Regions from separate parts of the Streptomyces sp. NBC_01445 genome, predicted to be linked through region 2. Evidence: riboswitches for the same ligand, from Rfam matches in the RefSeq annotation. Region 2 holds a riboswitch; each other region holds the start of a gene.

Region 1 (7,565 bases), 2.9 Mb from region 2:
TCTCGTCGTCGCCGGGGCGGCGCAGCACGGTCGCCGTCGTCGCGACCAGGTCGCGCAGGCCCGCCATGGCGCTGTCCGCGCGGCGCTCGCCGGCGGAGCGCAGGCCGCAGCTGACGGCGACCAGGACGAGGATCACGCAGGCGGTGCCCCAGGCCGCGACGGTCGCCGAGACGAGGCCGAGGCAGAGCAGGACGCCGGTGAACGGGTCGCGCAGGCTGCGGGCGGCCAGGCGGGGCCAGGACAGGGGACGCGTATCCGGCAGGACGTTCTCGCCGTGGCGGGCGAGGCGCCGCTCGGCCTCCGCCTCGGTGAGGCCGCGCGGGCCGCTGTCGAGGGAGCGCAGGAGCTGGAGGGTCGTACGGCCGGGGTCCGTCTCCGGGGCTGTGTCGGTCACTCTCGGGCGCCGTCAGGGATTCTCGGGTGTCGTCACCGTCGTCTTCTCCCGTTCATCGGACCGCGAAAGGCTCCCCGGCAATGGGTTCGAGCCTTCAGTTTAGGGGCGGAACTTCTGCCGCCCTCCGCTAGTTTCTACAGAGCTGTAGAAGATCAGTACGTGTCGATCGAGGAGAGTCATGGCCCTGTGGGATCGCTTCAAGGAGTCCGCGTCGACGATGCAGACGCAGCTCATGGCGAAGAAGAACGACCTGAAGAGCGGCGCCTTCCGTGACGCGAGCATGGCGATGTGCGCGCTGGTCGCCGCGGCCGACCGGAACATCGACCCGGCCGAGCGCAGCCGCGTGGCCCAGCTCATCTCCACGAACGAGGTGCTGCAGAACTTCCCGGCGGACCAGCTCCAGAGCCGCTTCGACGCGAATCTGAACAAGCTGACCGCCGACTTCGACTTCGGCAAGGTCAGCGTCCTCCAGGAGATCGCCAAGGCGAAGAAGAAGCCCGCCGAGGCGCGCGCGGTCATCCAGATCGGCATCGTCATCGGCGGCGCGGACGGCGACTTCGACAAGGCCGAGCAGGCCGTCGTCCGCGAGGCCTGCCTGATGCTCGACCTGCCCCCGCACGAGTTCGACCTGTAGGCGGATACACCGAAGGCCCGGAACCATTGGTTCCGGGCCTTCGGCCTTCAGTAGCGGGGACAGGATTTGAACCTGCGACCTCTGGGTTATGAGCCCAGCGAGCTACCGAGCTGCTCCACCCCGCGTCGGTAAACACGACTCTACGCCATTGCGGCGACAGAACGCGAATCGGTTGCCCGGCGTTCCATGGTCCGCCGCCTCGGGCCCCTTTCACCCGGTCGGTCCCGCCAGGTCGCCCGCCGCCTTTTGCAGGGGAACCCTGGGGTGGGGCCCGACGACGTGCGCAGGCGCGGGACCGACGCGGACGGTGGCGGGAGACGAGCGGTGGGGCAGCGAGGAGGACACGGGCGAGAGGCGGAGCAGGGCCTGTCCCGGGCCCGGTTCTTCGTACGTCTGCTGCCCGTGCTGCTCATCGTGGTCGGGGCGATCTACGACTACGTCACGCCGTCGACGTTCACCGGCGTGCCCCTCTTCACCGCCGCCCCGCTGGTCGCCGCCCCGTTCTTCTCGCCCCGCGGCACTTTCCTGACCGGCCTCGCGACCGTCGCCGTCGTACTCGGGGTGCATCTCAGATACACCCGCAGTTACGACACCGATGCCATCACCGAACTCGTCACGGTCGTCACCGTCGCCGTCCTCGCCTGTGTCATGAACCGCGTCGTGCGGCGGGGCAGTGAGCAGCTCACCTCCGTGCGCCAGATCGCCGAGGCGGCCCAGCGCGCCGTCCTGCCCGAGCCAGCGGAGCGCATCGGCGGCCTGGAGATCGCGGCCCGCTACGAGGCGGCCCAGGAGGGGGCCTTCATCGGGGGCGACCTGTACGCGGTGCAGGACACCCCGCACGGGGTGCGGCTCGTCGTGGGCGACGTACGCGGGAAGGGCATGGGCGCGGTGTCCGCCGTGGCCGTCGTCATCGGCGCCTTCCGGGAGGCGGCCGAGCAGGAGGCGACCCTGGAGGCGGTCGCGCAGCGCCTGGAGCGGGCGCTCGCGCGGGAGGGGCTGCGGCGCAACGGCCTCGACGAGTCCGAGGGTTTCACCACGGCCGTGCTCGCCGAGATCCCGCACGGCAACGCCCTCGTACGGGTCATCAACCGCGGCCATCCGGAACCCCTGATCCTGGGCGGCGACGGGGCGCTCAAGGTCCTGTCACCGCCGGAGCCCGCGCTGCCGCTCGGGATGGGTGGCCTCGGCAGCTGGCCCGACCGGGCGTCCGAGACGGAGTTCCCGTCCGGGGCGACGCTGCTGCTCTACACCGACGGTCTCTCGGAGGCGCGCGACGCGGAGGGCACCTTCTACGACCCCGCGGCCCGGCTCGCGGGGCGGATGTTCTCGGGCCCCGATCCGCTGCTGGCCGCGCTCACCGCCGAGGTCCGCCGGCACACCGGGGGCGGCACGACGGACGACATGGCGCTGCTCGCGGTGAGGCGGCCGTGAAGCAGCAGTGAAGCAGCCGTGACCGCCGCCTTCACCTTCCGTAGTCGAACGGCGTCGCTGCGCATAACATTTGACAAACCGTCAGATGAGCGGCCCGCTCCGACGGCCGGTCAACTCGCCCGATTCCGCCCGCTCGTGCCCCGATAAGTCCAGGCCAAAGGCGTTAACGATCAGTCGGAACGGCTTGGAATCGGACCCCGGTGTCTATTAACGTTCGATAACGCAGCGCGGTCGTCCCAGCCGTCACAAGAGATGGCTCCGTGCGCACGCGCCTAATCCCGCAAGGGAGCCGGGGAACCACCAACTTGGGGTGAATCGGACGTCTTTCCTTGCGGAAGGCGTCGGTAGGAGACCTTCCTGCTCCGAACCCGTCAGCTAACCCGGTAGGCGAGAAGGAAGGAAAGGAGCGCGCCCCCGTGGCGTCCAACCGGCCTGCCCCAGAGTTCTCCTACGCGCCGATCGACGAAGAGTTCGGCGAAGCGGACGAGCGGACCTGGGACGAGTGGAATCCCACCGAGGAGTCCGTCCGCCCCGTACGCGGCAGGCACCGCGTAGCCAAGCAGCGCGGCGGTCTCGCGCGCAGCTCCACAGTTCTCGGGGTCGGCGTGATCGCGGCCGTCGGCGCGGGCGGCATCGCCACCGCGCAGGGCGGCAAGCCCCCCGTACACATCTCGATGCCCGACCTCTCGGCCGTCAAGGACTCGCTGCCCGACGCCAAGTCGCTGCCCGGCGTGGGCGCGCTGATATCCGACGGTTCGGACGACGACTCGTCCGGCGCCGACGCGGCCCCGCTGACCGGCGCCGGCATCACCACCGCGGACGCCGAGCAGGGCACGACCGCCGGTGAGGCCCTGCGCGCCCGCATCATGCAGCAGGCCGAGCAGCAGCAGGACCAGGCCGCCGACGCCGAGGCCGCAGCCGCCGAGGAGGCCGCCGCGAAGAAGGCCGCCGAGGACGCGGCCAAGGAGCAGGACGCCGCGTCTGCGAAGGCCGCCGCCGAGAAGAAGAAGGCGGAGGAGGCTGCGAAGAAGAAGGCCGAGGCCGAGCGCCTCGCCAAGCTCGCCAAGAGCTTCACGCTGCCGGTCGCCTCCTACACGATCACCGGCACCTTCGGTCAGCCCGGCTCGATGTGGTCCTCCGGCTATCACACGGGTCTCGACTTCGCCGCTCCCACGGGTACGCCGCTGAAGGCGATCCACTCCGGCACCGTCAAGGAAGCAGGCTGGGCGGGCGCGTACGGCTACCGCACCGTCCTTGAGCTCCCGGACGGCACCGAGCTCTGGTACTGCCACCAGTCGTCCCTCAACGTCAGCGCCGGCCAGAAGGTGACCAGCGGCGACGTCATCGGCCGCGTCGGCGCCACCGGCAACGTGACCGGGCCGCACCTCCACCTGGAGGTCCACCCCGGCGGCCAGGCGACCGGAGTGGACCCCGCGCCGTGGCTGCGCTCCAACGGCCTGACCATCTAAAGGCTCGTAACCCGGCTCGTAACCCTCCGAACCCCGGTGGTCCTGACGGCAACCCCCCGACGTCAGGGCTGCCGGTCGGCCATGCCCGGAATATCTTGCTCCGTATCGGTGTTCCGACAGGCCATGACTTCTCTTCGCAAGCTTGGCTCGTCAGACCTCGAGGTGTTCCCGCTCTCCCTCGGCGGCAATGTGTTCGGCTGGACCGCCGACGAGGCGCAGTCCTTCGCCGTGCTCGACGCGTACGTCGCCGCCGGCGGCAACTTCGTCGACACGGCCGACGCGTACTCGTCGTGGGTTCCGGGCAACAAGGGCGGCGAGTCCGAGACCGTCATCGGCAAGTGGCTGGCCGCGCGCGGCAACCGCTCCGATGTCGTCATCGCCACCAAGGTCGGCGCCCACCCCGACTTCAAGGGCCTGTCCGCGAACACCATCAAGTCCGCCGCAGACGAGTCGCTGCGCCGCCTCGGCACGGACTACATCGACCTCTACTACACGCACTTCGACGACCCGTCCGTGCCGGTCGAGGAGATCATCACCGCCCTCGACGAGCTGGTGAAGTCCGGCAAGGTGCGCGCCATCGCCGCGTCGAACCTGACCCCGGAGCGCCTCCAGGAGTCCCTGGACTTCTCCGACCGCGAGGGCCTCGCCCGCTACGCGGCGCTCCAGCCGCACTACAACCTCGTCTCGCGCGACACCTACGAGGGCCGGCTCCAGGAGGTCGCCTCGCGCAGCGGTCTCGCCGCCGTCCCGTACTACGCCCTGGCGTCCGGGTTCCTGACGGGCAAGTACCGGCCGGGCACCGAGGTCGACAGCCCGCGGGCCGCGGGCGCGGGCCGGCACCTGCAGACCGAGCGCGGCGTGCGCGTCCTCAAGGCCCTCGACGAGGTGGCGCAGGCGCACGGCGCCGAGGTCGCGACGGTCGCCCTCGCCTGGCTCGCGTCCCGCCCGACGGTGGCTGCGCCGATCGCGTCCGCCCGCACCGTGGAGCAGCTGCCGGCGCTGGTGGCCGTGGCCGACCTGGAGCTGACGGACGCGGAGCTCTCGAAGCTCACGGAGGCGTCCGCCTGAGGCGTACTCAGTAGCGGTACGGGTTGTACGCGTTGTGGGCACTGTGCGCGGGGAACTGGGCGACCGGCCCCGCGTGCACCGGCCCCGCGTACATCGGCGGCACCCACACGGGCGGCGCGGTGGCGCGGGACGCGTAGGCGAGGGCGGGGCGGGCCGCGTGGCGCCGCGCCCACAGCTCGTCGAGCAGTTCCCGCTCCCGTACGACATAGTCCGCCCCGGCCCGCCCGCGCCGCCCGCGGTGGCGCAGGAGCGCGAGTGAGGTCGCGTACTGCTGGTACTGGGCGACGGCCTTGGCCGTCCCCTTGCCGCCGTGGTGCTGCGCGAACTCGCGGGCCAGCCGGCGGGCGCGCATCGAGCCGAGGGCGAACGGCTCGGCCGGGCCGACCCAGCCGGCCGCCGCGTACGCGGGCAGCTCGGAGCGCACCGTGCGCAGTTCGCGCTGGCGGGTCCCGATCGCGAGCCAGGTCAGCAGCCCGAACGCGGGCATCATGAACAGCGCGTAGACCCCGAAGAACCCGAACCGGCCGAACGCCGACGAGCCGTTCCACGTGGCGTGCATGCCCATCGCGAGCAGCAGCCCGGTGAGGGGCAGGAACACGCGCCGCACCGGCCCGCGGTCGGGCGCGGTCCGGGCCGCGACGCCGAAGCCGATGCCGGTGAGCACCGTGAACAGGGGGTGCGCGAACGGCGACATGACGATGCGTACGAAGAAGGTGGCGGCGGTCACCGAGGCGATGCCGGTGCCGCTGTTGAGCTGGTCGGTGCCGAAGGCGTTGCCCAGATAGAGGATGTTCTCGGTGAACGCGAAGCCGGTGGCGGTGACGCCGGCGATCACGACGCCGTCGACGATCCCGGTGAAGTCCCGTCTGCGGAACAGGAAGATGAGCAGGACGGCGCAGGCCTTCGCGGACTCCTCGACGATGGGCGCTATGACCGTCGCGCCGAGGGTGTCGGCGTTCGCGGGGTCGGCCGAGTTCGTGGCGATCCAGTGGGTCGCGAAGCTGTTGGCGACGATCGCGATCAGCGCGGCGGCGCAGGCGCCCCAGGCGAAGGAGAACAGCAGGTTTCGCCAGGGCCCGGGCGCGACCCGGTCCAGCCAGCGGAACGCGGCTATCAGCAGCGGGACGGGCAGGACAGCGAGGCAGAGCCCGACCAGGAACCCCTTGGTGCCGGTCTGTTCCCGCACGAGGGCGAGGATCACCAGGCCGGAGAGCGTCAGGAGCGAGACGAGCGCCCAGGCGTGCACGGCCTTCCGCTCCCACCAGCGCGGATGCCGCAGCGTGCCGGGCCCCGGAGCGCCTGCTCCGGGCTGCGCGTGCGGAAACGCATTCGGATACGAGGGATAGGTCGCCACAGTGTTGACCCTAACGAGGGACGGGCCCGGCCGCGACGGGGTGTCAGTCCGCGGCGGTGGCCGGTGCGTGCGCGGCGCGCAGGAAGAGCAGGTCGTGGACCACATGGCCCTTGTCCAGGCCCTGGCCCTCGAAGCGCGTGAGGGGGCGGAACGCGGGCCGGGGCGCGTACCCGCCGTCGGCCTGCGTGTTCTCGTAGTCCGGGTGTTCGGTCAGGACTTCGAGCATCTGCTCGGCGTACGGCTCCCAGTCGGTCGCGCAGTGCACCAGGGCGCCGGGTTTGAGGGGGACCTTGGCGAGGCTGAGGAACTCCGGCTGGATCAGGCGCCGCTTGTGGTGGCGCTTCTTCGGCCAGGGGTCGGGGAAGTAGACGCGCAGCCCGTCGAGGGAGGCGGCGGGGAGCATCTCGCGGAGCAGGATGATCGCGTCGCCGTTGGCCACCCGTACGTTCGTCAGGCCGTTCCGCTCGGCGAGGCCCAGGAGGTTGCCCTGGCCCGGGGTGTGCACGTCGACCGCGAGGATGCCGGTGTCGGGGTCGTCGGCGGCCATCTGCGCCGTCGCCTCGCCCATGCCGAAGCCGATCTCCAGGACGACGCGCTTCCTGCCGTCGAACAGCTCGTCGAGGTCGAGGACGCGCTGCCCGTCGATGTCGAGGCCCCACGCGGGCCACAGCCGCTGGAGGGCGTCCGCCTGGCCCGTGGTGACGCGGCTGCGGCGGGGCTGGAAGCTGCGGATGCGCCGCTCGAAGTGCGAACCGGCGGGGTCGGGCGCGGGCCCCTCGGGAAAGCGCGGCTCGCCCTTGGCGCGTGCGGGAGCCGGGGCTTCGGGACCGGCGGCCTCGGGGGTGTGGGCTTCGGGGGTGTGGGGTGACTCAGACACAGTGAGGCGATTTTAGACGCCGGATCCGGCCGGGGCCCAAGCTCAGGCCCCGGAGGCCAGGCCCCAGAGCTCAGGACCTGAGCTCACAACCCGCAGCTTGGGACCCGAGCGCGGCCAGGGCTCGCCGGGCGACCTCGCGGCCGATCGGGAGCGAGGCCGTCGCCGCGGGGGACGGCGCGTTCAGCACATGCACCGTGCGCGGGGCCTCGCGGATCAGGAAGTCGTCGACCAGGGTCCCGTCCCGCAGGACCGCCTGCGCCCGGACGCCGGCGGGCGCGGGCACCAGGTCGTCCGCGGTCACCGCGGGCAGCAGCCTGCGCACCGCCGCCGTGAACGCG
Region 2 (7,565 bases):
CGGACCCGCGCCGTCCGCACAGGCGACGGCCTGCGCGCGGTGGGCGCCCATGGCCCAGGTGACGCCCGAGGTGAGCAGGCCGATGATCAGGCCCGCCGCGGCGATCCCGCCGAATACGGAGCCGAGGCCGGTGAGCGTGACGGTGCCGTCGGCCGCGATCGAACCGCCGTAGACCGTGAACACGGCCTTGCAGGCGTCGATGAAGCCGCCGAGGCTGCCGATCTCCTGGCTGGGCAGCACGAAGAGGATGCCGAGGATCGGGCCGCCGTAGAGGAGGACGGCCGCGAGGCCGGAGCGCAGGATCGACAGGGGGATGTCGCGCCGGGGGTTCGTCATCTCCTCGGCCGCGGAGCTGGGCAGTTCGAAGCCGACGTAGTTGAAGATCAGGACCGGGACCAGTGCCACGAATCCGGCGTACGTCGGGACGAACTCCCCCGCGGGCAGCGCGTGTACGCCGTGCTGGACGGCGAACACCACCACGGAGATCAGGAAGAACCCGAGGAGCACGATCCTGGCGACGGCGCCGGCGATGGGCACCCACTTGCCGATGCGCACGGACTGTACGACGGCCAGCGCGCCGCCCCAGATGAAGACGAGGCCGGCCGCGTACTTCCAGAGTCCCGGCAGCGGGGTGAAGAACTCCTCCCACGTGGTGAGCGCGATGATGCACAGGCTGCCGCCCACCCAGACGGGGTTGGAGATCCAGTAGAGGAGCTGGTTCACACCGGCGACGAGCCGTCCGAACGCCAGGCGCGTCCATACGTAGGGGCCGCCCTGCACGGGGAAGGCCGAGCCGAGTTCGGCCACGAGCAGTCCGTACGGGAGGAAGAACGCGAGGGCGAGGATCGCCATCCAGGTCAGGCCCTGGGGACCCTGTGCGGCCACGGAGCCGATCGTGTCGAGGCCGACCAGGGTGCAGATCAGGAAGAACAGCACGTCCAGCCTGCGCAGGTCCTTCTTGAGCCTGGAGCGCTGTTCGCCCCAGCCCTCTGACAGGTCAGGCAGGTCGGGCGCGCCCGTGGCGGACGGCTCGGTCGGCGGTATCGGCGGCGCTTGGGTCACGGGGAGACTCCTGCTGCACGGCTGGGCACGGGCGTGACAGTTGTTCTTGAGACGGCCTATTGACTGAACGGCCAGTCAGTAAGCGAGACTGTGACGGGCACCACTGGGCACTGTCAAGAGTCGTGCACGAGGCGTTCGCGCCGGGTTGGCCGCCCGGCGCCCACCGTCGGCGCCCGTGTGTAGGGTTACCGCGTGGCAAGAGTGCGGTTGAGCGTGGCCGAGCGGCGCGAAGAGTTGCTGCGGGCCGCCATCGAGCAGATCGAGGCGCGGGGCGTGGCAGCCGTGCGCATCGCCGACGTCGCCGCAGCGCTCGGGGTGAGCAACGCGCTGGTTCTGTACCACTTCTCGACGAAGGAAAAGCTCGTCGCGGCCGCGTTCGCGCACGCCGCCGAGGGTGACCTGGCGCATCTGCGCAAGCTGCTCGGCAAGCGCACGACGGCGCTGCGCCGGCTGCGCTCGGCCGTGCGGTGGTACGCGCCGACCGGGCAGGCCAAGGGGTGGCGGCTGTGGATCGAGGGCTGGTCCGCGGCGCTGCGCGAGCCCGCGCTGCGGGAGGTCACCCGCGACCTGGACAAGCAGTGGAAGGCGGCACTCACCGAGGTCGTCGCGGAAGGCGTGGCGGCGGGCGAGTTCCGCTGCCCGGACCCGGCCGGCGCCGCGCTGCGCCTGACGGCGCTCCTCGACGGGCTCGCGGTCCAGATGACCGCGTACACGGGGACGGTTTCGCGGACCCGCATGCAGGAGTGGGTGGACGACGCGCTGGCCCGCGAGCTGGGACTTGAGCGGGCGGACCTGACGGCAACGACGCCGGCTGCGACGAGCTGACGGCGGCGCGACGTCGGGCTCCCCATAGGGGGAGCACGGGGTGGCCCCCGGAGACAGGGAGCACGGGGTGGCCCCAGGGGAAATGCGCGGGGGAGCCGCCCCCAAAGGCAAGCTCCCCCATGACGCGCGCCGTTCCCGTCAGAGCGGCAGCAAGTCCGGCCGCTTCGCCGCCACATGATCCCCGGACGACTCGCCCCGCAGCCGTCGGCCGATCCACGGCACCAGGAACTCCCGTGCCCAGTGGATGTCGTCGCGCCGCACCTCCAGCGTGCCGCGCGGCGGCTGCGCCGGCCACGGCTGGTCCGGGTCCGCCGGCACCTCGACGCCGAGCGCCTGCCCCGCCCGCAGCGCGACCCGCGTGTGCCCCTCGGGCGAGAGGTGCAGCCGGTCGTCGTCCCAAGCACGGCGGTCCTGGACGGTCTTGAGGGACCACAGGTCGAGCACCGGGCAGCCGTAGCGGTCGGCGACCGCGCGCACATGCCCGTTGTACGTCGCAATCTTGCCGCGCAGATGCTTGAGGACCGGGACGTCCCGGGTGTCGAAGCCGGTGGTCACCATGACCGTGCCGACGGCGGAGGTCAGCCGGGCCACGGCCTTCTCGAAGCGCTCCGCGACGTCGTCGGGGTCGGTGCCGGGACGGATGATGTCGTTGCCGCCGGCGGCGAAGGTCACCAGGTCCGGGGCGAGTTCCACGGCGCGCGGGAGCTGGTCCTCCACGATCTGGTCGAGGAGCTTGCCGCGCACGGCGAGGTTCGCGTACCGGAAGGAGTGCTCGGGGGTCCGGTCGTCCAGGAGGACGGCGAGACGGTCGGCCCAGCCCACGAAGGCCCCGTCCGGACCGGGGTCCCCGACGCCTTCGGTGAAGCTGTCCCCCACCGCCGCGTAGGACCGAATCGTGCCGCCGCTGAGTGATCTCGATTCGTTTGCCACGACCACACATCTTTCACCCTGCGATGTGACCTACGCGACCGTAGGAAGGGGTTGACGGGGCGTGATATAGCCCACCTGGTCAGTTTCGCGATTTCAGGAATACGACGGGGATGCGGAGGAGGCTGCGCCGAAGGGGCGGGCCCGGAACCGGACCCGCCCCTTCACGTCACACCGTCAGGGTCGGAACGACGTCACATCGTCGGAGTCAGAGCGAGACCCCGTGCGCACGGAGGTACGCGACCGGGTCCACGTCCGAGCCGTAGCTCGGGGTGGTGCGGATCTCGAAGTGCAGGTGCGGTCCCGTGACATTGCCGGTCGCGCCGGAGAGGCCGATCTGCTGGCCCTCGGTCACGGTCTGCCCGGACGAGACGGAGAGGGACGACATGTGGGCGTACTGCGAGTACTTGCCGTCGGCGTGCTGGATGACGACCTCGTTGCCGTACGCGCCGTCAAGGCCGGCCGACACGACGGTACCCGCGGCGATGGCCTTGAGCGGGGTGCCCGTCGGGATCACGAAGTCGACACCGGTGTGGTAGCCGCTGGACCACATGGCGCCCGCGGTCTTGTACGCCGTACCGATGGAGGCGCCCTGGACGGGCAGCGTGTAGCCGGCACCAGTGGTGGTCGCCGCCGCGGCCTTGGGCGCGGAGGCCTGAGTGGCGGTGGCCGCGGCCTTCTGGCCGATCGTCAGCTTCAGGCCCGGGTGGATCACGGACGGGTCGCCGCCGATGACCGAGCGGTTGTCGGAGTAGAGCTTCTTCCAGCCGCCGCTGACGTTCTGCTCGTCGGCGATCTTCGAAAGGGTGTCCCCGCCCTTGACGGCGTAGGTCTTGGCAGCGGCGGGAGCGGCCGCGGCCTTCACGACCGAGTGAGCGGCCGCGGGAGTCGCGGCGTGGGCGCCGGTGGCACCCATCAGCGGCAGCGCGAGCGCGGCGCCACCCACTCCGGCAACGACGATCACGCGTGCGAAGCCCTGGGACTTGGGACGGCGGTGCTTACCCTTCGCGGGCATGGGGATTCCTCTCCGTCGCCTGCGAGGTGAGCTGTCGGGTTCGGGCTGGAGCTGCCCGGCCGTGCCCCTTTCGGGCACGGCTTCACCCCGAGCCGTGGCCGGTGTGCCGGATACGGCGGTCTACCTGGGTCCCCCGCTCCTGCCGAGCACGGATCGATGTGCGGATTCCGGGCGGCGGCAGGATGAGGCGGTCCGTCCGGATTGCGCTGAACGTAAGCGAGCGGGGAGCGCGGGGACAAGGCGCGAAATCCCTTGGACAGCCCGGTTCTTGATCCTTAAACGGCGTTTTCCGGAAAAGGACGTCACGCTCCGTCTATTTACGATCTTTGCGACTGCGATACCTGCTGGAAATACATTCGGCTCCGCCGCCACACACGGTCACCGCTATGACCCTGCTCACCTATCGGCTACCATATGGTGCCATTTCAGAGTTAGTTACCCCGTACGCCATGATTGCCTATCTATCGGTTCATTTCGGGCATTCGATACGCAATCGCCTGCCGCCTCTCACATGGTTGCCCCTGGCAGCCATGTCGTATCGTCGAAGGCGCCCGCAGGCGAGCAGCGCCGCGGCCGACCGGGAGGAGCCCCCGTGACGCAGCAGGTCCCGTCCACCGAGCCCGAGTTGGCCGGAGTGCGCAACTTCCGCGATGTGGGTGGCCTCCCGACTGTGGACGGCCGTCGGGTCAAGCAGGGCGTGCTGTTCCGCAGCGGTCACCTCGCGCACGCCACGGATGAGGACGCCGCGTTCCTCTCCTCGCTCGGGCTGCACACGATCTTCGACTTCCGCAACGCCGCCGACCAGCGCCTCGAAGGCCCTGACGTCACGCTGCCCGGCGTGCGGAACGTGAACCTGCCGCTGACCGACCCCGCGGACGGGGCCGAGTTCTGGCAGATGGTGCGCGACGGCAACCTCGACGAGCTGCGCGCCGCCCTCTCCGAGGGCCAGGCCGCGGACCGCATGATCACGTCGTACCGGGCGATCATCGCGGAGCGCACCGCCGAGCACAGCCAGGTGCTGCACTCCCTCGCCGAGGACAGCGTGCCCGCGCTCATGCACTGCGCGGCCGGCAAGGACCGCGCGGGCCTCTCGATAGCGGTCACGCTCCTGGCCGTGGGTGTGGAGCGCGACGCCATCGAGGCGGACTACCTGGAGTCGAACGCGGCACACCGCCGCTACAAGGTGCACCGCAGCAGCGCCTCGAAGGACGCGATGTCCCCCGAGGTCATGGAGCTGCTGAGCCCCCTGTTCGACGCCCGCGCCACATACCTGGCCGCCGCCTTCGAGACGGTCGCAAAGACGTGGGGTTCCACCGACCGCTACCTGGAGGAGGGCCTCAAGCTGTCCCCCGCCCAGCGCGAGCGGCTGCGCGAGCGCCTTCTCGACTGAGGCCGGGACCGACAGGCCGAGTGAGGGGCGTCACCCTCGTGACGCCCCCAGCGTGAAGAGCAGATAGATGAAGCCCGCGACGAGGTGCCCGGCGAAGACGTAGACGAGCAGGCGCACCCAGATGCCGCGCGGGAGCTTGTCCTCGATGTCACGCCGGGCGGGCTGCCGCTCGGGCTCGGTCACGTCGTTGGGCTCTGCGCTCATCGAGGGCCTCCCTGGGGCCGTTCGCCGCCGCCCGCCGCCGGGCCGAGACACAGCGCGGCGGACGGGCTCTGCAGCAGGGTGTGTACGAAGAGGAGCTCGGCGCCGTCGCGGTCGGCGGCGGCGATCCGGTGCGGGGTGAGCGAGTCGAAGTGCGCGCTGTCCCCGGGCGCGAGCGCGTACGCGGTGTCCCCGAGCCGCAGCCGCAGCCGCCCTTCGAGGACGTACAGCCACTCCTCACCGGGGTGGACGCGCACGATGTCGCCCTGGGCGCCGAACGGCACATGGACGCGCAGCGCCTGCATGCCGCGCCCCGGGGCGCCCGCCTGCCGGTAGATCCAGCCGCCCGCCTCGGTGGCCTCCATGTCTCCGGAGCGCACGACCGCGTCCCTGTCGGCGGGCGTCTCGCCCAGGAGTTCGGAGACCGTCGTACCGTAGGTGCGGGCGAGAGCGAGCAGCATCGGGAGCGAGGGCTGACGGCGGCCCGTCTCCAGACGGGAGAGGTGCGCGGGCGAGAGCCCGGCGGCACGGGCCGCGGCCTCCAGGGTCAAGGCGGCGCGGCGCCGTAGTTCGCGCAGCTGCGGGGCGACGGCGGGCAGCTCCGTGGGTTCCGGAGCCGGCTCAGGAGGGGCAGGGCTCATACCGTCGATTGAGCCAGAGTCGTACCTCTGGGGCAAATTTATTGCCCCAGAGGCAAACAGCGTCGCCCTTCCAGAGGCACCCGGACGAATCCGAGCGGTGCCCCTACGAAGCGGTCAGCGGTTGGCGACCGCCTGCTTCACCAGCGTCTTGCCGAAGTCCCACATCAGCCCGCCGCCCGAGTGCGCGTCGTCCATGACGGCGGTGAACGCCTCGACGAAGCGGTCCACCTCGTGCTCCCCGATGATCAGCGGCGGGATCAGCTTGATGACCTCCAGATGGTCGCCGGAGACCTGCGTGAGGATCCGGTGCTTCTGGAGCAGCGGCACGACGACCATCTGCGCGAAGAGGCCCTTGCGCGCGGCCTGGAGCATCGTCCAGCGGCTGCGCAGCTTCAGCGACTTCGGCCGCCCGAACTCGATGCCGATCATCAGGCCGCGGCCGCGTACGTCGCTCAGCAGCTCGTAGCGGTCGACGAGAGCGGCGAGCCGGGACTTCAGGAGCTCACCGGTCGCCCGGGCGTTCGCGACGACCTCCTCGTTCTCCATCACGGAGAGCACGGCAAGGCCCGCGGCCATGGCCTGCGCGTTCGAGCCGAAGCTGGCCGAGTGCACGAGGACCCGGTCCATGGACGAGTAGACCTTCTTGAAGATCCAGTCCTTGCCGAGGGTGGCGCCGACGGGCACATAGCCGCCGGAGAGCGCCTTCGCCACGCAGACGAGGTCGGGTTCGACGCCCTCGTCGTGCTGGTAGGCGTAGAAGTCGCCCGTCCTGCCGAGGCCCGTCTGCACCTCGTCCGCGATGAGCAGAGCCTTGTGCTGGTGGAGCAGCTCCTGGGCGGCGCGCAGATAGCCGGGCGGCGTCCCGTGGACGCCCTTGCCCTGGATGGGCTCGACGATCAGCCCGGCCACGTCGCCCTTCGCGAGCTCCGCGCGCAGGGCGTCGAGGTCGCCGAGCGGCACGGCGGTGTCCGGCAGGAGCGGCGCGAAGCCGTCCCGGAATCCGGACTCGCCGTTCACGGACAGAGACCCGGTGGTCAGCCCGTGGAAGGCGTGTCCGCAGTACAGGACCCTGGGCCTGCCCGTGGCGTACCGGGCGAACTTCAGCGCCGTCTCGACTGCCTCCGTGCCGCTGTTGCCGAAGAAGACCCGGTCCAGGTGCGGGCTGTGCGCGAGGAGCCGTTCGGCGAGCAGGCCCGGCAGCGGCTGGCAGTCGAAGCGGGTGAGGTCGGCGAGTGAGGCGTCGAGGACGTCGTGCAGCGCCTTGCGGACGACGGGGTGGTGCCGGCCGAGGCCCATCACACCGAACCCGGCGAGCATGTCCAGGTAGTCGTTGCCGTCCTCGTCCCAGAAGTAGGCGCCTTCCGCCCGCTCGTAGACCTTGTCGAAGCCGATGGTGTGCAGCATGCGCGGGAGCTGGTGGTTGAGGTACTTGGCGTGCAGCTCGTAGCGCTCGGCGCCGCGGTCGGCCAGGAGTCTTGCGAGATCGAACTCCTTGCTCATACGT
Region 3 (7,565 bases), 5.7 Mb from region 2:
CCTCGCCGCGCGAGATCCCGTCCGCCACGCGCGCTGTGCACAGCGTCGCCGCCAGTGTCATATAGCCGCCGGTCAGGGCCTTGCCGACACACATCACATCGGGCGTCACCGAAGCGTGCTCCGCGGCGAACAGCGCCCCGGTCCGCCCGAACCCGGTGGCGATCTCGTCGAACACGAGGAGCACGTCGTGCGCGTCGCAGGCCTCGCGCAGGACCCGCAGATACGCGGGGGAGTGGAACCGCATCCCGCCCGCGCCCTGCACCACGGGTTCCACGATCACGGCGGCCAGCTCATGGGCGTGACGCCCGATCAGCTCGTGCAGATGATCCGCGTAGGCCTCCTCGTACGCGGCCGGCGGGGCGTCGGCGAACACGTGCTGCGGCAGCGCGCCCGACCACAGCTCGTGCATACCGCCCTCGGGGTCGCAGACCGCCATCGGCTGCCAGGTGTCGCCGTGGTAGCCACCACGCCAGGTCAGCAGGCGGCGCTTCTCCGGCTTCCCGAGGGAACGCCAGTGCTGGAGGCACATCTTGATCGCGACTTCGACGGACACGGAGCCCGAGTCGGCGAGGAACACATGCTCCAGACCTTCGGGCGACATGTCGACAAGGCGTTTCGCGAGGCCGACGGCGGGCTCGTGCGTGAGCCCGCCGAACATGACGTGGCTCATCCTGCCGAGCTGGTCGCGCACCGCCTCGTTGAGCACAGGGTGGTTGTAGCCGTGGACAGCCGACCACCAGGACGACATCCCGTCGACCAGCTCGGCACCTTCACCGACCCCACCGCCCCCGCCGGCGAGCCGGAGTCGCACCCCGGCCGCCGACTCGACGACGAGCGGCTCCTGCCGCCCCGGCATCGGACCGTACGGATGCCAGACGTGCCGCCGGTCGAGGTCGAGCAGCTCCGCCACGGGCAGCCCCGACACCGGCAGTCCCGGCCCCTCAGGCATTGGGCGCGAGATCCGTACCGGCACCCCGGCGGCGTACGGCGACGAGGTCCGTACGCGCCTCGGGGACCTCGGCGACCAGGGACTCCGCAGCGTCTTCGTGCGAGCCGCAGCCCCCTTCCTCATGGGAGCCGCAGCCCCCGCCGGAACCGCAGGCCGAACCCGCGCCGGAACCGCAGGCCGCCGCAGCCTCGGAACCGCACGGCCCGCCCCGGTGCTCGGGCAGCGTCACCTGATCGGTGCCCTCGACCTCGAACCCGGCGTCCGTGATCATGTCCAGGTCCGCCTTGCCCGCCTGGCCCTCACTCGTCAAGTAGTCGCCGAGGAAGATGGAGTTGGCGAGGTGGAGCGCCAGCGGCTGCATCGAGCGCAGGTGCACCTCGCGCCCGCCCGCGATCCGCACCTCGACGTCGGGGCAGACGAAGCGGACCATCGCGAGGATCCGCAGGCAGCGCTGCGGCGTCAGGTTCCACTCCTTGGCGAGGGGCGTGCCCTCGAAGGGGATGAGGAAGTTGACCGGCACCGAGTCCGGGTCGAGTTCGCGCAGGGAGTAGACGACGTCGACCAGGTCCTCGTCGCTCTCGCCCATGCCCGCGATGAGACCGGAGCAGGCGGACAGACCGGCCGCGTGGGCCTTCTGCACCGTGTCGACGCGGTCCGCATAGGTGTGCGTCGTCGTGATGTCGCCGTACGTGCCCTCGGAGGTGTTGAGGTTGTGGTTGTACGCGTCGGCCCCCGCGCCGCGCAGCCGCTCGGCCTGGCCCTCGGACAGCAGACCGAGGCAGGCGCACACCTCGACGCCCTCGTTCTGCTCCTTGATCGCGCCGATGGTCTCCGACACGCGGTCGACGTCCCGGTCCGTCGGGCCGCGCCCGGACGCCACCAGACAGACCCGCTTCGCGCCGCCCGCGACACCGGCGGCCGCGGCCTTCGACGCCTCGTCGGGCTTCAGCCACGTGTACTTGAGGATCTCCGCCTTGGACCCGAGCCGCTGCGAGCAGTACGAGCAGTCCTCGGGGCACAGGCCCGACTTGAGGTTGACCAGATAGTTGAGTTTCACCCGCCGGCCGAACCACTGGCGCCGCACCTTGCCGGCCGCGGCCACCACATCGAGCAGTTCGTCGTCGGAAGTCGCCAGAACGGCGAGCGCTTCTTCGCGGCTCGGCAGCTCGCGCCGCAGCCCCTTGTCCACCAGCGTGTTCAGCAGGTCCATGGCCCGATCCTGACCTACGTCCCCTGCTCAGGCCAAGGAGGCTTCGGACAACTCTGCCGGTTCGGCGTGTGGGTATTGCCACATCCTGGGTGGCTGGATGTCCCGCTAGTGTCTGTGCACTGCCTACAAAGACGCAGCGGGCACGGGACAGCACACCCCGCTCGAGAACCGGCCGCGACACGGCCGTCGGAGGGACTCACATGGCGGGATCGCCGTTCGGCTGGATCGACGAGCAGGAGCGCGTGCGCCGCGGCGCCGGACTGGTCCGCACGCTGCGTCCCCGCCCCGCTGAGAACCCGCTCCTCGATCTCGCGAGCAACGACTACCTCGGCCTCACCCGCCACCCCGAGATCACCGGGGGAGCGGCGGACGCGGCGCTGCGCTGGGGTGGCGGCGCCACCGGCTCCCGGCTCGTCACGGGCACCACGGAACTGCACACCGAACTCGAGCGCGAACTGGCCGCGTTCTGCGGCTTCGAGGCGGCACTCGTCCTGTCGTCCGGCTACGCGGCCAACCTCGCCGCCGTGACCGCGCTCGCCCCGCACGGCTCCCTGATCGTCTCGGACGCGAGCAATCACGCCTCCCTCATCGACGGCTGTCGGCTCGCCCGCGGCGCCACGCAGGTCGTCCCGCACGCCGACCCGGGCGCCGTCCGTAAGGCCCTCGACACGCATCAGGGGCAGGCGGTCGTCGTCTCCGACTCCGTCTTCTCGGTGGACGGCGACGCCGCTCCACTGGCTGAACTGGCAGGAGTGGCAAGGGAGTTCGGGGCCGGCCTGATCGTCGACGACGCACACGGACTCGGCGTGCTCGGTGACGGCGGCAGGGGCGCGCCGCAGGCGGCGGGGCTCTCGGGCGCCGACGACACCGTCGTCACCGTCACCCTCTCCAAGTCGTTCGGCAGCCAGGGCGGCGCCGTCCTCGGTCCCGCCCGGGTGATCGACCATCTAGTCAACACCGCACGGACGTTCATCTTCGACACGGGCCTCGCGCCCGCGGCGGCCGGCGCCGCACTCGCGGCCCTGCGCCTGCTGCGCCGCGAGCCCGAGCGCGCCGACCGGGCGCGCGCCGTGGCCTCCTCGCTGCACGAACTCCTCACTGCCGAGGGGCTCCAGGCCGTTCGACCGGACGCCGCCGTCGTCTCCGTGCGCGCGCCGTCCCCCGAAGAGGCCGTGCGCTGGGCGGCCGACTGCCGCGAAGCCGGCCTCGCCGTCGGCTGCTTCCGGCCGCCGTCCGTGCCGGACGGCATTTCACGGCTGCGGCTGACCGCCCGCGCCGACCTGACCGACGATCAAATCGCCGAGGCCGTACGGGTGATCAGCCGCAACGCTCCCGACTCGGCGTTCACCGCAAGGAGCTGAGGAACCCCTCCCAGGCGGAGGGCGAGAACAGCAGGGCGGGTCCGGCCGTGCGCTTGGAATCGCGCACCGCGAGGAGTCCGGCCGAAGGGCCGTGGTGCAGCGGAGCCGTCTCGACGCAGTTGTTCATTCCGGTGCTTCGGCTGCTTCGCCGCCATGACGCGTCGTGCAGAGAGGTGCTGGGAACCGCGGCGGATGGTACGTACCGAGGCAGAGCTGACATGGTGCCTCCTTACGTGCGTTCACTGTCCGGTGGGGGGTGCGCTCCGGCGATCCCGGTGATGAAATCCAGTGAGTCCCCGGGCGAAAGGGCGTGGATCCGAAGGGCGTCGAAGGCGTCCGTGTACGCCTTGAGGTCTTCTTTCCGCTCGAGGTAGAGGCTACTCGTCAAATGGTCGAGAACTACTACGTCCAGATCAGAAGTGTTCGGAAATGAGAACACAACGAAAGGGCCGGTTAGTCCGACATGCTCCCCCGCGGTGAACGGCAATACCTGTAGCCGCACATGGGGAAGCTTCGCCACGGCGGCGAGATGACGCAGCTGCTCCGCCATCACCCGGGGACCGCCCACCGGCCGCCGCAGCACCGCCTCGTCGAGTACCGCGCTGAGCCGCAGCGGCGACGCCGAACGCAGCACGTCCTGTCGGGCGATCCGCACCTCGACCAGGGCGTCGACCTGCCCGTCCGGCAGCCCGTCGAGCGCGGCCCTGGTTACCGCACGCGCGTAGTCGGGCGTCTGGAGAAGGCCCGGCACGACGGACGTCTCGACCGTCCTGACCCGGCACGCCTGCGACTCCAGGCTGATGAAGTCCCGGTAGGCGGGCGGCAGAAGGCCCCGGTAGGCGTGCCACCAGTGCTGGCCGCCGTCGTCCCCCGACCCGGCCAGCGCGACCAGTAGGTCCCGTATGCCGGGGTCCGTGACCTCGAACGCGTCGAGCAGGAGGCGTACGTCCGACGCTTTCACGCCGCTGCGGCCGGTCTCGATACGGCTCACTTTCGACTGGTGCCAGCCGACGAGCCGGGCCGTCTCGCCACTGGTGAACCCCGCGCGGGCGCGCAGCGCGCGCAGCTCCGCGCCGAGCCTGCGGCGGCGCACCGCCGGACCGTGTTTCATTCTGTCTCCTCGGACCTGCGGCCCGGCTCCTTCCGGCCCGGCGGATCGTGTTCCGAGCCGACGGTAGAGGAAGCCGGCGGCGTACGCCCAAATGCGGTCCACCAACGCAGAGTTCACCGCTTCGAGCGACAGATATATGCATATCTCGGGGGATCGGCTCCACTGGAGGAGCGGGAGTGGCAGTCTGGCGCGAAGCACCAGTCCGGGGGTCGCCTCGAGTCATCCGCCATGTGTCGGATTCAGGCCCCGGCGAAAAAAGGGACGACGTCGCCATGGCAGATCACCAGGAAGCATCCGTCACTCTGCCGAGCGATCCTGCCTCGGTCTCGTCGGCCCGCACATATGTCGGTGACGTACTCGCCGAATGGGGCATGCCGCGGGACGCGGAAACAGCCGACACGGTCCGGCTCATCGTCTCCGAACTCGCCACGAACGCCGTGATGCACACCCGCGGGCAGTCGCCGGTCTTCACCGTCGACGTGCAGCTGGAGCGCGACGAACACCTGCGCATCGGCGTCACGGACAGCCACCCGTGCTACCCGAAGCGGCTCCCGGCCGCCGTCCAGCAGGACAACGGGCGCGGCATGGTGATCATCCGCTGTCTGACCTCCGAGTGCGGCGGAAGCCTGTCGGTCAGGCCCACCCCCGAGGGCGGCAAGACCGTGTGGATCGCCCTGCCGTGGACGGTCCCCGTCCAGTCGGTGTGAAGGCCGGCTGCGGTGGCGCGGCTACGGGGACGGGGTGCCCGTCTTCTCCTGCGCCCGCGTGAGTGAGCGCCGCACCAGACGCGGCAGCACGCCCCACAGGCCCGCACAGACCGCGAACGTGCCCGCCCCGGCCGCGATGCCCGCCGCCCGCCCCGCGGTGACGTCCACGACGAGCAGCACGGACCCGGCCAGGGCGAGCATCAGAACGCCCAGGCCGACCGCGGCGAGCCGCGAGGACATCTGCACGATCTGCGGTTTGGCACCCCGCCCGAAGAGCGCGCGGTGCAGCGCCGCGGGCGCCGTGAACAGCGCGGCGGCGAGCACCGCGAGCAGCAGCGTCGCGATGTACGTCGCGCGCTGCACGCCGTCCAGTGCCGGGAACCTTGGAGTGAACGCCAGCGTCAGCAGGAACGCGAAGAGGATCTGCACGCCCGTCTGGGTGACTCTCAGCTCCTGGAGCAGCTCGCCGAAGTTCCGGTCCGCGCGCTCCAGCGGCGTCTCGTGCCGGTCCCGCCCCACGCTCCTGGGACCTGAGTTGCGTGGGGCATCCTCGTCGCCGGCCGGTCGGTCCTCGTCCATACGACCACGAGTACCCCATCGCGCGGTTCCGAGACGGCCGGGGAGGGCGCGTGCACCCGGTAACGCCTGACGGGCCGCCAGGGCCCCAGGAGCCCGTCAGGTGGCGCTACCGCACGCGCCCGTACCAGACGCTCTTCGTCCAGATCCGCTGGAGCCGCACCACGTCACCGGTCTTCGGCGAGTGCCAGATCCTTCCCTTCCCGGCGTAGATGCCGACGTGGTAGACGCCGCGGCCCGAATGGAAGAAGACCAGGTCACCGCGTTTGCGATGGGACGCGGAGACATGGCGGGTCTTGTTGTACTGCTGGGCGGCGGTACGGGGCAGCTTCTTGCCCACTCGCTTGAACGAGTAGACCGTCAGGCCCGAGCAGTCGAACCTGTGCGGTCCTGAGGCGCCCCACTGGTAGGGGCTTCCCTTCCTTGATGCCGCGATCTGGAGAGCCTTCGTCGCAGGTGGCGAGGCCTCCGCTTCGGGCGTGGCTCCTGGGACCAGCAGGCTGCCGCCCGCTACGGCGAGCGTGAGGGCCGAGGCGGTGCCGGCCCGGGTCAGCAGCGACGGGACACGATTGAGCGCAGTCATGCGCAACCCTTCGTCAGCCGCCTGTGAAGGATGACCTGTCGGATTCGGGCTGGCGAAGTTGCCCGGCCGCGAAGTGCGGCTTCACCCCAAGGGCCGGCCCGGAAAACAGCTCCGGCGGCCCGTCGTGCCTGGGTCCTCCACTCCTGCCGATCCACTTCTGTCGACCTGGCATCCGTACGGCGGCAGGACTCGGCGTCCGCACGGACCGCCCCGCCGCGGCGGCGGGGGCTTGTCGTCGGAAGGGATCTTCACGCACAAACACCGCGAACGCAGAGCGGAATCGGCGTTGTGTGAGTGTCCTCACGAGTGATCCAATCGGGTGGACAGCACACTTCTCCACCCCGGTGCGGGGGTCCCAACGAGCCCCGCACCAGCAGCGGAAGGCGGAATTCCCGACTTCGCGTAGGCGTTCCGCGCAACTTTTCCGGTTCGCATGTGCGAGTACCGGCTACGCCGTATGTGGGTACCTCTTCTGGTCCGTTTCGACCCCGGCCCGGACGGTTCGGATCGATCGCTTCGGTCTTGAACGGACCGTCAATTGACCGACTCCGGCGGCACTGTGACCCGTTGTGTCCTCCTTTCTCCGTCCAGGAGCCGCAAAGCCCGAGCCAGCGTCGTCGCGTGGAGCTCGGCCTCGCCCCGCTGATGCATGAGCGTCAGGGCGTCCCTGAGCGCCGTCGCCCCGCCGACGAGTGCTTGCGCGGCCCGGAGTCCGCCATACGTGTGGTCGCTCCTGGCCGGGTTGATCCTTCCGAGCAGGTCGACCACTTCCAGATAGCGGTCGAGGAGTTCGCACTCGGCGCGCGTCAGCGCGGGCAGCGGGGGCAGCTCGGGCGGCAGCATCGCCGGGTCACCTGGCGCCGTGGCCCGAGCCGGACGGCTTGCGGTTCTCGATGACCCGGTCCACGAGCCCGTACTCCACGGCGTCCTGGGCCTGAAGGATCTTGTCCCGCTCGATGTCGGCGGCGATGCGCTCTCGGCTCTGCCCGGTGTGCCGCGCGAGCAGTTCCTCCAGCTGGGCGCGCATGCGCACCAGTTCACGGGCCTGGATCTCCAGGTCGGTCGGCT
Region 4 (7,565 bases), 7.2 Mb from region 2:
AGGAAGTCGGCGGTGAGCCTGAGCGTGCCGCCGTCGTAGTCCGGGGCGAACGCGGTGCCGAACTGCTGGTACGAAGTCCAGTCGGCCGGACCCGCGTTGGTGCCGTCGGCGTATTCGGCCTCCATGGTCGCCAAGGAGTCGCCCCGGAACTGGGCCGGGGCCGCGAAGGAGCCGGTCGTCCCCGTCGCGTCCGTGAGGAGCGGCGGGTCATACGTCGTCACGTCGATCCGCCACGGCACCCTGGACGAGAACCGGGCCTGAAGCGTCGCGTTCACCCCGTACGCGCGGTCCCCCGTCAGCCGCGTCAGAGCGGCCGCCGTCAGCGTGAGCCGGTCACGGGACACGGTGTAGTCGACGCCCCGGTCGAGCTTCGTGCCGCCCTGCCAAAGCCCCATGAACGACGTGCCGTTGAGGTTCAGGGTGAGTGACTGGTCCGTGACCGGGTCGGCCTTGCGGACGTACACCTTGTCGGACGAAGCGGTACCCGAGCGCGTCGTCCAGCTCGATTTGATGAGTGCGAAGAGGGCGGGGTCGCGCCATCGCAGCGTCTCGCGGTTCAGCAGCGAGAACGGGTCCCACAGCGCGGTGGTGACGCCGTTGACGCGGGCTGTGTGACCGAGCGCCTCGAAGTACTTCAGGGCCTCGCCACGCTCGACGTAGTCCTGATGCGTGTGGTCCGGGTAGCTCAGGAGCCCGTACTCGCCGAGGTACACCGGAATGCCCTTGGCGACGAACGTGTCGTGCATCCGCGCGAAGGTGTCGGTCATGTCCTGCTGGACGGTGGCGTCGAAGCGGGTGTAGCCGGCGATGTTCACGCTGAACGGCCAGAAGCTGTAGTAGTGCACGGTCGCGACCAAGTTGGGGTCGTCGAGCCCGTCGATGGTGGCTGCCAGGTCGTCCATGAGGGTCTGGTCCGGGGTGGCGCCGACGGTGGGCAGGACGAGGAGGCGCTGCGCGTTCGCGCCGCCCGACGCGCGCACGATGCTGTGGAACGAGGTGTTGAGCTCGTCGACCAGCTCCATCTTCCGGGCGTCGTCGGCGTTGTCGAAGGCCGGTTCGTTGATGCTCTCGAAGAGCAACGTGCGCGGTTCGTCCTTGAATGCGGTGGCGATCTGCTGCCAGGTCGCGTGGTAGCGGGCGAGCACCTGGTCGTGGTCGGTGGCCATCTTGTTGATCCACTGCCAGGAGTCGTGGTGCACGTTCAGCACGACGCGCAGACCGTCCGCCTGCGCCCAGTCGACCACCTGCCGAACCCGGTTCAGGAACGCGGCGTCGATCGTGTAAGGCGCCTGTGCCGACTGGTGGTTGCCCCAGGTGACGGGGATGCGCACGCTGCGGAAACCCTGGCTCTTGACGGTGTCGAAGAGCGCCTTGGTGACCGGCGGGTTGCCCCAGGACGTCTCATCGGGGATGGCGTCGAGGGTGTTGCCCAGATTCCAGCTGGGTTGCATGGCGGCGACGGTGTCCATGGCGGAGGCGGTCGCGGCAGGAGCGGGGCGGGCGGCCGCCACGGCCCCGGTCCGGGAGGTGCCGACGGTGGCGAGTAAGGCCAGGAAGAGGCCCGCCACCCGTCCGACGCGGCGTCTGCGGCTCCGTGCTCGTCTCATACGGGGTCCCTTTCAGCGGCTGAGTTCAGTGGTCCCGGTCAGCGGTCGAGTTCAGACGGCGAGCGGCTCGTAGCGAAACCAGTCGAAGTGGGCGGTGCCGGTCGCGGCGTACAGGCCGATGACGCGGCCGGTGAACCCGCCGGCCACCTCGGTCGACAGATAGCGGCCGTCGAGGGCCGCGAGTGCGGTGAACGTGCCGTGCGGATCCTCGACGCCGAACGCGAGCATGTCGGGGCCGGTGCGCGCGTCGCTCGGGGTGTCCGTGGGGGTCACGTCGACGCCGAGCACGAGCGCCCCGCCGGCCGTCGCCCGGGACGTGGAGGCCACCACGGTGCGCAGCGTTCCGACGCGGGCGATCACCCGTACTTCGGCGGCGTCGGCCTCGATCTCGTAGTGGTGCCGCTCGTCGAGCCGGACCACAAGGCCGCCGGTGCCGTCCGCCGGGTCGAGGTGGGCGCGGACGCGGCAGGAGAGGTGCTGCTGCCGGTGGCCGACGAAGGTGACGTCGGCGGCGTCGGGGCCGCCCCCGAGGGCGTGGAGCGTCAGCCGGCCCGGCCGTTCCTTCGTGGTGCAGTGCCGCGGGGAGCGGTGACGGAGCGAGATCCAGGAGGGGTGCAGATCGGCGTCGTCGAAGTCGTCCGTGAAGGGTTCGGCGGAGGCGGGCGCGGGCCCGGCCGTGGCCGGCGGGCCGACGACCGGCCAGCCGTCCTCCCAGGTGACCGGCGCGAGGAAGGTCTCGCGGCCGAGCACGTGCCAGCCGGGGGTGCCGCCGCGCGGCCGCACTCCGAGGAACACCATCCACCACGTGCCGTCGGGCGCTTGCACCAGATCGGCGTGGCCGGTGTTCTGGACGGGTTCGTCGGTGCCGCGGTGGGTCAGGACCGGATTGGCCGGGCAAGGTTCGAAGGGGCCGGTGGGCGCGGGGCCGCGGGCCACGGAGACGGCATGCCCGCGCTCGGTGCCGCCCTCGGAGATCAGCAGGTACCAGTGGTCGCCCACGTGGTACAGGTGCGGCGCCTCCGGGGCCTTGGCGCCCGGCGTGCCGGACCACAGCGGGCGCGGCTCGCCGAACGTCTCGCCGGTGTACGGGTCGATTCGCACCTGGGAGATCCCGGCGACCGTGACCCAGCACGCGCCGTCCTCGTCCCAGGCGAGATCCGGGTCGATGCCGGGGACGCCGGGCAGCGGGACCGGGTCCGACCAGGGGCCCGCCGGGTCGGTGGCGGAGACGAGCAGGTTGCCGCCGCCCTCGCTCACATTGGTGGTGATCAGCCAGAAGCGCCCGCCGTGGTGGCGCAGCGTCGGCGCGTAGATCCCGGCGGAGGAGGGTGTGTCCCAGGGCAGCCGCAGCTGGCCGGGCCGGTCGAGGACGTTGCCGATCTGCCGCCAGTGCACCAGGTCGCGACTGTGGAAGAGCGGCACCCCGGGGACGTACTCGAAGCTCGAGCACGCGAGGTAGTAGTCGTCGCCGACGCGGCAGACGCTGGGGTCCGGGTGGAACCCGGGGATGGCCGGGCGTGGGTCTGCCATGCTGTCTCTCTCCGTGGTGTCGAAGCGCTTCGATCCGCGGGGAGAATATGTACGGGGGTGATGGCGCGCAAGGGGTTGGACAGGACGACAAAGGGCCCTGAAGTCCCTTCATGCTTACGGGACTTCAGGGCCACGGCATCATCGACGCGCTTCAACTGGCAGTCGTCGGGCTTCCGTTCAGGCGGAGTGGACCGCGGCGTCCTCCGTGCTGAGACGGGGGGAGCCCTTGGAGCGCAACTGCGCTGCCACCGGATCCGCGGGACGCCGCGTGTGTCAGTCCGTCACCGACTGGCACGCCGCCGCGACCTCCACCAGGAGGTCCTCCTTGCAAGGCACGCACGGCGCAAGCCTGGTCTGCCTGCGACGACTGCGAGCCTCATTGTGGAACCGGCTGTCAGTACGCGCCGTTCACGTTGTCGATCGAGCCGTACTTGGCGGCCGCGTAGTTGCAGGCTGCGGTGATGTTGGCGACCGGGTCGTAGCTGTTCATCGACGTGCCGGGCACGTGGTACGCGGTGAACGTGGGGTCGATGACCTGCAGGAGCCCCTTGGACGGGGTTCCTGCGACAGCGTTGGAGTCCCAGTTGTTGATGGCCAGCGGGTTGCCGGAGGACTCGCGCATGATGTTGCGGTGGATGCCCTCGTAGGTGCCGGGAATGTTGTGCTTGGCCATTATGTCGAGCGACTCCTTGATCCAGCCGTCGAGGTCGTTGGTGTAGGTCTTCTTCGCCGGGGCAGCGGCGAGCGTGGTCCGCTGCTCGGAGCGGTCGGCCCGCTCGGCGGACGCCCTGGTGGCTGCCGGCTTCTCTGCGGGCTTGGCCGGGCTCTTCTTGCCGAGCGTGAGCTTGACACCGGGGTGGATCAGCCCCGGGTTGTCACCGAGGGTGGCTCGGTTGTCCGCGTACAGCTTTTTCCAGCCGCCGCTCAGAGAGTGCTCTCGGGCGATCTTGGCGAGGGAGTCGCCCGCGGCGACGACGTACGTCGTGGGGGCCGCGGCGCTCTTTGCGGCCGGGGCGGCCTGCGGCGCTGCGCCGGCGCTGGTCGCGCCGAGCACCGGGAGAGCGAGCACAGCGGCGCCCGTGCCTGCGGCGGCGATTCCCCGGGTGAGCGAGATGGACTTGGGGCGGCGGTGCTTTCCCTTTGAGGGCATGACGAGTTCCTCTCCGTCGCCTACGAGGTGAGCTGTCGGGTTCGGACGGGAGATGTCCGGTCGCACTGCGAATGCGACTTCACCCCGAGCCGTTCCGGAAACCGGGTCGGCGGCTTACCTGGGTCCCCCGCTCCTGCCGTGCGTAACCGAGTGGGTGGGAGGGATTCCGGACGGCGGCAGGATTCGGCGTTCCATCCGGATTGACGGTGACATTAGGCGAGAAAGCGCGGAGAGAACAAGACCAGAATTCCCATAGCGAAATGTGAGAGCCCTGACTTGGGCGACCAGAACCCGCAGCTCTCTTTGATCGAAAAGCCCAACCTTCTTTGATTAGAAGGGAAGTGGGCTCAGCAGAGCTCGGGGCCCGCGTCCGTCCGTGTGACACGGTTCACTGAATGGGATGTGGGTTGCAATCCCAGTCGATGGCGTATCGGAGGGGGATATTTCGTAGGAATATCTCGCTATATAGGCAGATCGCTCCGTACGCCTCTAATCGTCCGAAAAGGGATTTTGTAGAGCAAGACGGACATAGTGCTATGTCGCATTCAGTATCAAAAGGGGCGTATCGCCATCAATGCTGGCCCGGTCGCGCGGCCCGACGGACGTCCCGCTGTGCGGTTCGTGAGCGGTGTCGATCGGGGTGGTGCCTGAATGTGGCCTTGGGTGGTTCGGCTGGGGGATCGGCGGAGGTGAGGCCGGCGGGTTCCGTCATCGGAGTGCACTTCCCGTCGGCCTGTTGAGCTCGCGGGATACCCGGGGCGGGATAGGTGAGGGCTCCGATGCTGAGCCCGGAGATATTGCCGGCTCAGGATGTGCGCGAGCTCAGAAGACGGTCTGCATGTGATGGGGATTCAGTTGCCGATCGTCGCTGGTATGCCAGTGAAGGTCTCGGCTCGGACCGGGAGGAGGCTGCTGAAACCCTATGCAGACTACGGGTTTCCGGGCAGTTATCTATCTGCGTGGGAGGCCTGGTCGATCCCGGGCCTCAGTGGTCGACACGGCGAGGAACGGGAATTCCGCACGCACCTGCGCCGGGTCGGATTCGAACCGAAGGTCCGCCGCGAAGAAGCTCAGGAATAGGGGCAGTTGCTCGGGCATGGAACGTGACGGCAACGTCGGAGTTGCGGCGCCGGTGCAGATGCGGACAGAGGAGGAACTCGGCTGGGCGCGCGGCTAAAGGCCGTTCCGACATGATCCGCGAGTTCGTGAGCGTCCGGTCGTCTGTCGCCGGTGCGGGTGCCCTGTTCGGCGAGGCCGAGGTCGTGCAGCTGAGCATGGCGCGGTGCACGCTTTTGCCTTTGATTCGCCAGTCACGCGGGACACTTCAGACCATCATCCGAGCGAAGGGGTGCTGGACGCGAGTGCGAACGCCCTCGTGGGATCGGCGCGTTCCTGTTTCCAGGCAGGAAACGCCGCGTTGGGGTGAGCCGTGGGACGGGCCGCTTCCTCGGGTCCGGTTGTGCGGTGGGTCGATCGGACGCGGGCGGCTGGTGCCGGGGTGTGCGGGCGTTAGCGGCGTGCAGGGCATCTGACCGACGCCGGGGCGAGATGGTCCGTTTCCCTGCGGGTGCCGCTACCGGTGTTCCGGGTTTTCGTAGTCGTGGCGGCAGCCGGCGTCCCAGGCGGTGCGCTGGTTGCCGTAGGCGGGGATGCCACCGAGATCTTTCAATGCCCGGGCCAGGTGCAGCAGGTTCCAGGTCATGAACGTGGTGTTGCGGTTGGTGAAGTCGTTTTCGGGGCCGCCGGAGCCCGGGTCGAGGTAGGAGGGGCCGGGGCCGGCCTCGCCGATCCATCCCGCGTCGGCCTGGGGAGGGATGGTGTAACCCAGGTGCTGCAGGCTGTAGAGGACGTTCATCGCGCAGTGTTTGACGCCGTCCTCATTGCCGGTGATCAGGCAGCCGCCGACGCGGCCGTAATAGGCGTACTGTCCTGCGTCGTTGAGAAGGCTGGAACAGGCGTAGAGGCGTTCGATCACCCGCTTCATCACGGAGCTGTTGTCGCCCAGCCAGATCGGGCCGGCCAGCACGAGGATGTCGGCGGCCATGACCTGACGGTAGAGGTCCGGCCAGGCGTCGGTCTTCCAGCCGTGCTCCGTCATGTCGGGCCACACGCCCGTGGCGATGTCGTGGTCGACGGCCCGGACGGCGTCGACGTGGACTCCCTGGGCTTCCATGATCGCGGTGCTGCGGCCGATCAGGCCCTGGGTGTTGCTCGTCTCCGGCGAGCGTTTGAGGGTGCAGTTGACGACCAGCGCCCGCAGGTCGTCGTACTGGGCCGGAGGCACGTCGGTGGCGGGTGACGAAGTGGTCATACGATCCTCCCAGAGCCCTGTCGCCACCTGGTGCGCGGTGACTTGTCCACTTTGCCCAGCGTGGGGCCCGGCCGACGGCAGCCGCCACAGCAGTGGCCTCCGAATGGCCCTGGTGGTCTGCACGTGCGGTCGGCTCGATTTGGTGCTGTGCGGCCTGCTGGTACAGGACACGGGGACCGACGGCGAGGTCGTCAACCATGCTCGGATGACTGGCACGCTCGCCCCGCTCTCAAGATTCCGGAGAGCGCCTCCGGCAAGCTCTGGGAAGGGGAGGGGCTTCTCCGCCCCTGAGCTTCCTGTGTAGATCAACCTCGACTCCCGGCTGATCGACGTGCGGGGCCCGACTGCCTGGCGGTGGACTGCCTGCGGTCTCAATGATTGATTCTGCTTGGAGTCGCACGTTTACGAGCATGTATTGACACTCCTCGGGCGGGGCGCCATAGTCTTCCGCAGGCAATTGGGCTGCAGAGTTTTGGCATTGTCAGGTGCATGCCGATTCCTGGTCGGTGATGGCCCTCCCCTCGCTCCACGTCGATTGGAGAGAACTCGGCACCAGGGCACCGGTGCCCGGCATGCGCGTAGAACCGGGAGAGGGGGTGAGCGTCCGCCCAGGAGTTGGGGCGACAGAGCCACCTCAGCCGTATCGCGGTCACCGCGGCGCAGTCGTTACCGCCCGCAGCACTCATGCGAGAAGGCGGTGCCCAGAAGTTCACGTCCCTGCTCACCTTCAACACCCCCTTGAGGAGCATCAGATGAAACGAGCGTTGACACGCATTGCGGTAGCGGCCCTCGCCGCACTCGTCCCGTTCATCGCGGCACCTGGCGCACAGGCGCAGACCTTCGGCGGGAACGAACTACTGTCGTGGACGGTAAGCGGGGCTCCCAGTGAGGGACTGACATCCCTCAACTTCCCGATCACCGTGAACACCGGCACCGCCCATGTATCCGGGACCTACTTCGCGATGCA

The links. Region 2 has a riboswitch for cyclic di-AMP ahead of OG574_RS12225 (M23 family metallopeptidase). Riboswitches for the same ligand answer to the same signal wherever they lie in the genome.
Region 1: it holds a riboswitch for cyclic di-AMP, as region 2 does, so the genes downstream of both, OG574_RS25310 (M23 family metallopeptidase) here and OG574_RS12225 (M23 family metallopeptidase) in region 2, are expected to answer to the same signal.
Region 3: it holds a riboswitch for cyclic di-AMP, as region 2 does, so the genes downstream of both, OG574_RS37980 (C40 family peptidase) here and OG574_RS12225 (M23 family metallopeptidase) in region 2, are expected to answer to the same signal.
Region 4: it holds a riboswitch for cyclic di-AMP, as region 2 does, so the genes downstream of both, OG574_RS45025 (transglycosylase SLT domain-containing protein) here and OG574_RS12225 (M23 family metallopeptidase) in region 2, are expected to answer to the same signal.

What each region holds. Positions count from the first base shown of each region.
Region 1 is NZ_CP109485.1:5,539,384-5,546,948, forward strand. Features, by position in the region: gene mgtA (magnesium-translocating P-type ATPase) at 1-394, opposite strand, end outside; gene OG574_RS25295 (tellurite resistance TerB family protein) at 573-1,028, shown strand; tRNA gene OG574_RS25300 (tRNA-Met) at 1,080-1,153, opposite strand; gene OG574_RS25305 (PP2C family protein-serine/threonine phosphatase) at 1,353-2,459, shown strand; cyclic di-AMP (ydaO/yuaA leader) riboswitch at 2,719-2,864, shown strand; gene OG574_RS25310 (M23 family metallopeptidase) at 2,876-3,928, shown strand; gene OG574_RS25315 (aldo/keto reductase) at 4,052-4,996, shown strand; gene OG574_RS25320 (PrsW family intramembrane metalloprotease) at 5,004-6,350, opposite strand; gene trmB (tRNA (guanosine(46)-N7)-methyltransferase TrmB) at 6,394-7,227, opposite strand; gene lhgO (L-2-hydroxyglutarate oxidase) at 7,298-7,565, opposite strand, start outside.
Region 2 is NZ_CP109485.1:2,626,341-2,633,905, forward strand. Features, by position in the region: gene OG574_RS12210 (APC family permease) at 1-1,062, opposite strand, end outside; gene OG574_RS12215 (TetR/AcrR family transcriptional regulator) at 1,255-1,887, shown strand; gene OG574_RS12220 (SGNH/GDSL hydrolase family protein) at 2,026-2,817, opposite strand; gene OG574_RS12225 (M23 family metallopeptidase) at 3,023-3,829, opposite strand; cyclic di-AMP (ydaO/yuaA leader) riboswitch at 3,833-4,013, opposite strand; gene OG574_RS12230 (tyrosine-protein phosphatase) at 4,422-5,219, shown strand; gene OG574_RS12235 (DUF6126 family protein) at 5,250-5,423, opposite strand; gene OG574_RS12240 (helix-turn-helix domain-containing protein) at 5,420-6,061, opposite strand; gene OG574_RS12245 (aspartate aminotransferase family protein) at 6,176-7,561, opposite strand; gene dxs (1-deoxy-D-xylulose-5-phosphate synthase) at 7,558-7,565, opposite strand, start outside.
Region 3 is NZ_CP109485.1:8,325,646-8,333,210, forward strand. Features, by position in the region: gene OG574_RS37945 (adenosylmethionine--8-amino-7-oxononanoate transaminase) at 1-949, opposite strand, end outside; gene bioB (biotin synthase BioB) at 942-2,159, opposite strand; gene OG574_RS37955 (8-amino-7-oxononanoate synthase) at 2,360-3,520, shown strand; gene OG574_RS37960 (DUF397 domain-containing protein) at 3,504-3,740, opposite strand; gene OG574_RS37965 (helix-turn-helix domain-containing protein) at 3,750-4,631, opposite strand; gene OG574_RS37970 (ATP-binding protein) at 4,904-5,338, shown strand; gene OG574_RS37975 (DUF6328 family protein) at 5,360-5,917, opposite strand; gene OG574_RS37980 (C40 family peptidase) at 6,024-6,497, opposite strand; cyclic di-AMP (ydaO/yuaA leader) riboswitch at 6,501-6,678, opposite strand; gene OG574_RS37985 (hypothetical protein) at 7,032-7,340, opposite strand; gene OG574_RS37990 (ATP-dependent Clp protease proteolytic subunit) at 7,348-7,565, opposite strand, start outside.
Region 4 is NZ_CP109485.1:9,835,966-9,843,530, forward strand. Features, by position in the region: gene OG574_RS45015 (cellulase family glycosylhydrolase) at 1-1,607, opposite strand, end outside; gene OG574_RS45020 (glycoside hydrolase family 43 protein) at 1,659-3,137, opposite strand; gene OG574_RS45025 (transglycosylase SLT domain-containing protein) at 3,532-4,287, opposite strand; cyclic di-AMP (ydaO/yuaA leader) riboswitch at 4,290-4,454, opposite strand; gene OG574_RS45030 (flavodoxin family protein) at 5,861-6,598, opposite strand; gene OG574_RS45035 (hypothetical protein) at 7,351-7,565, shown strand, end outside.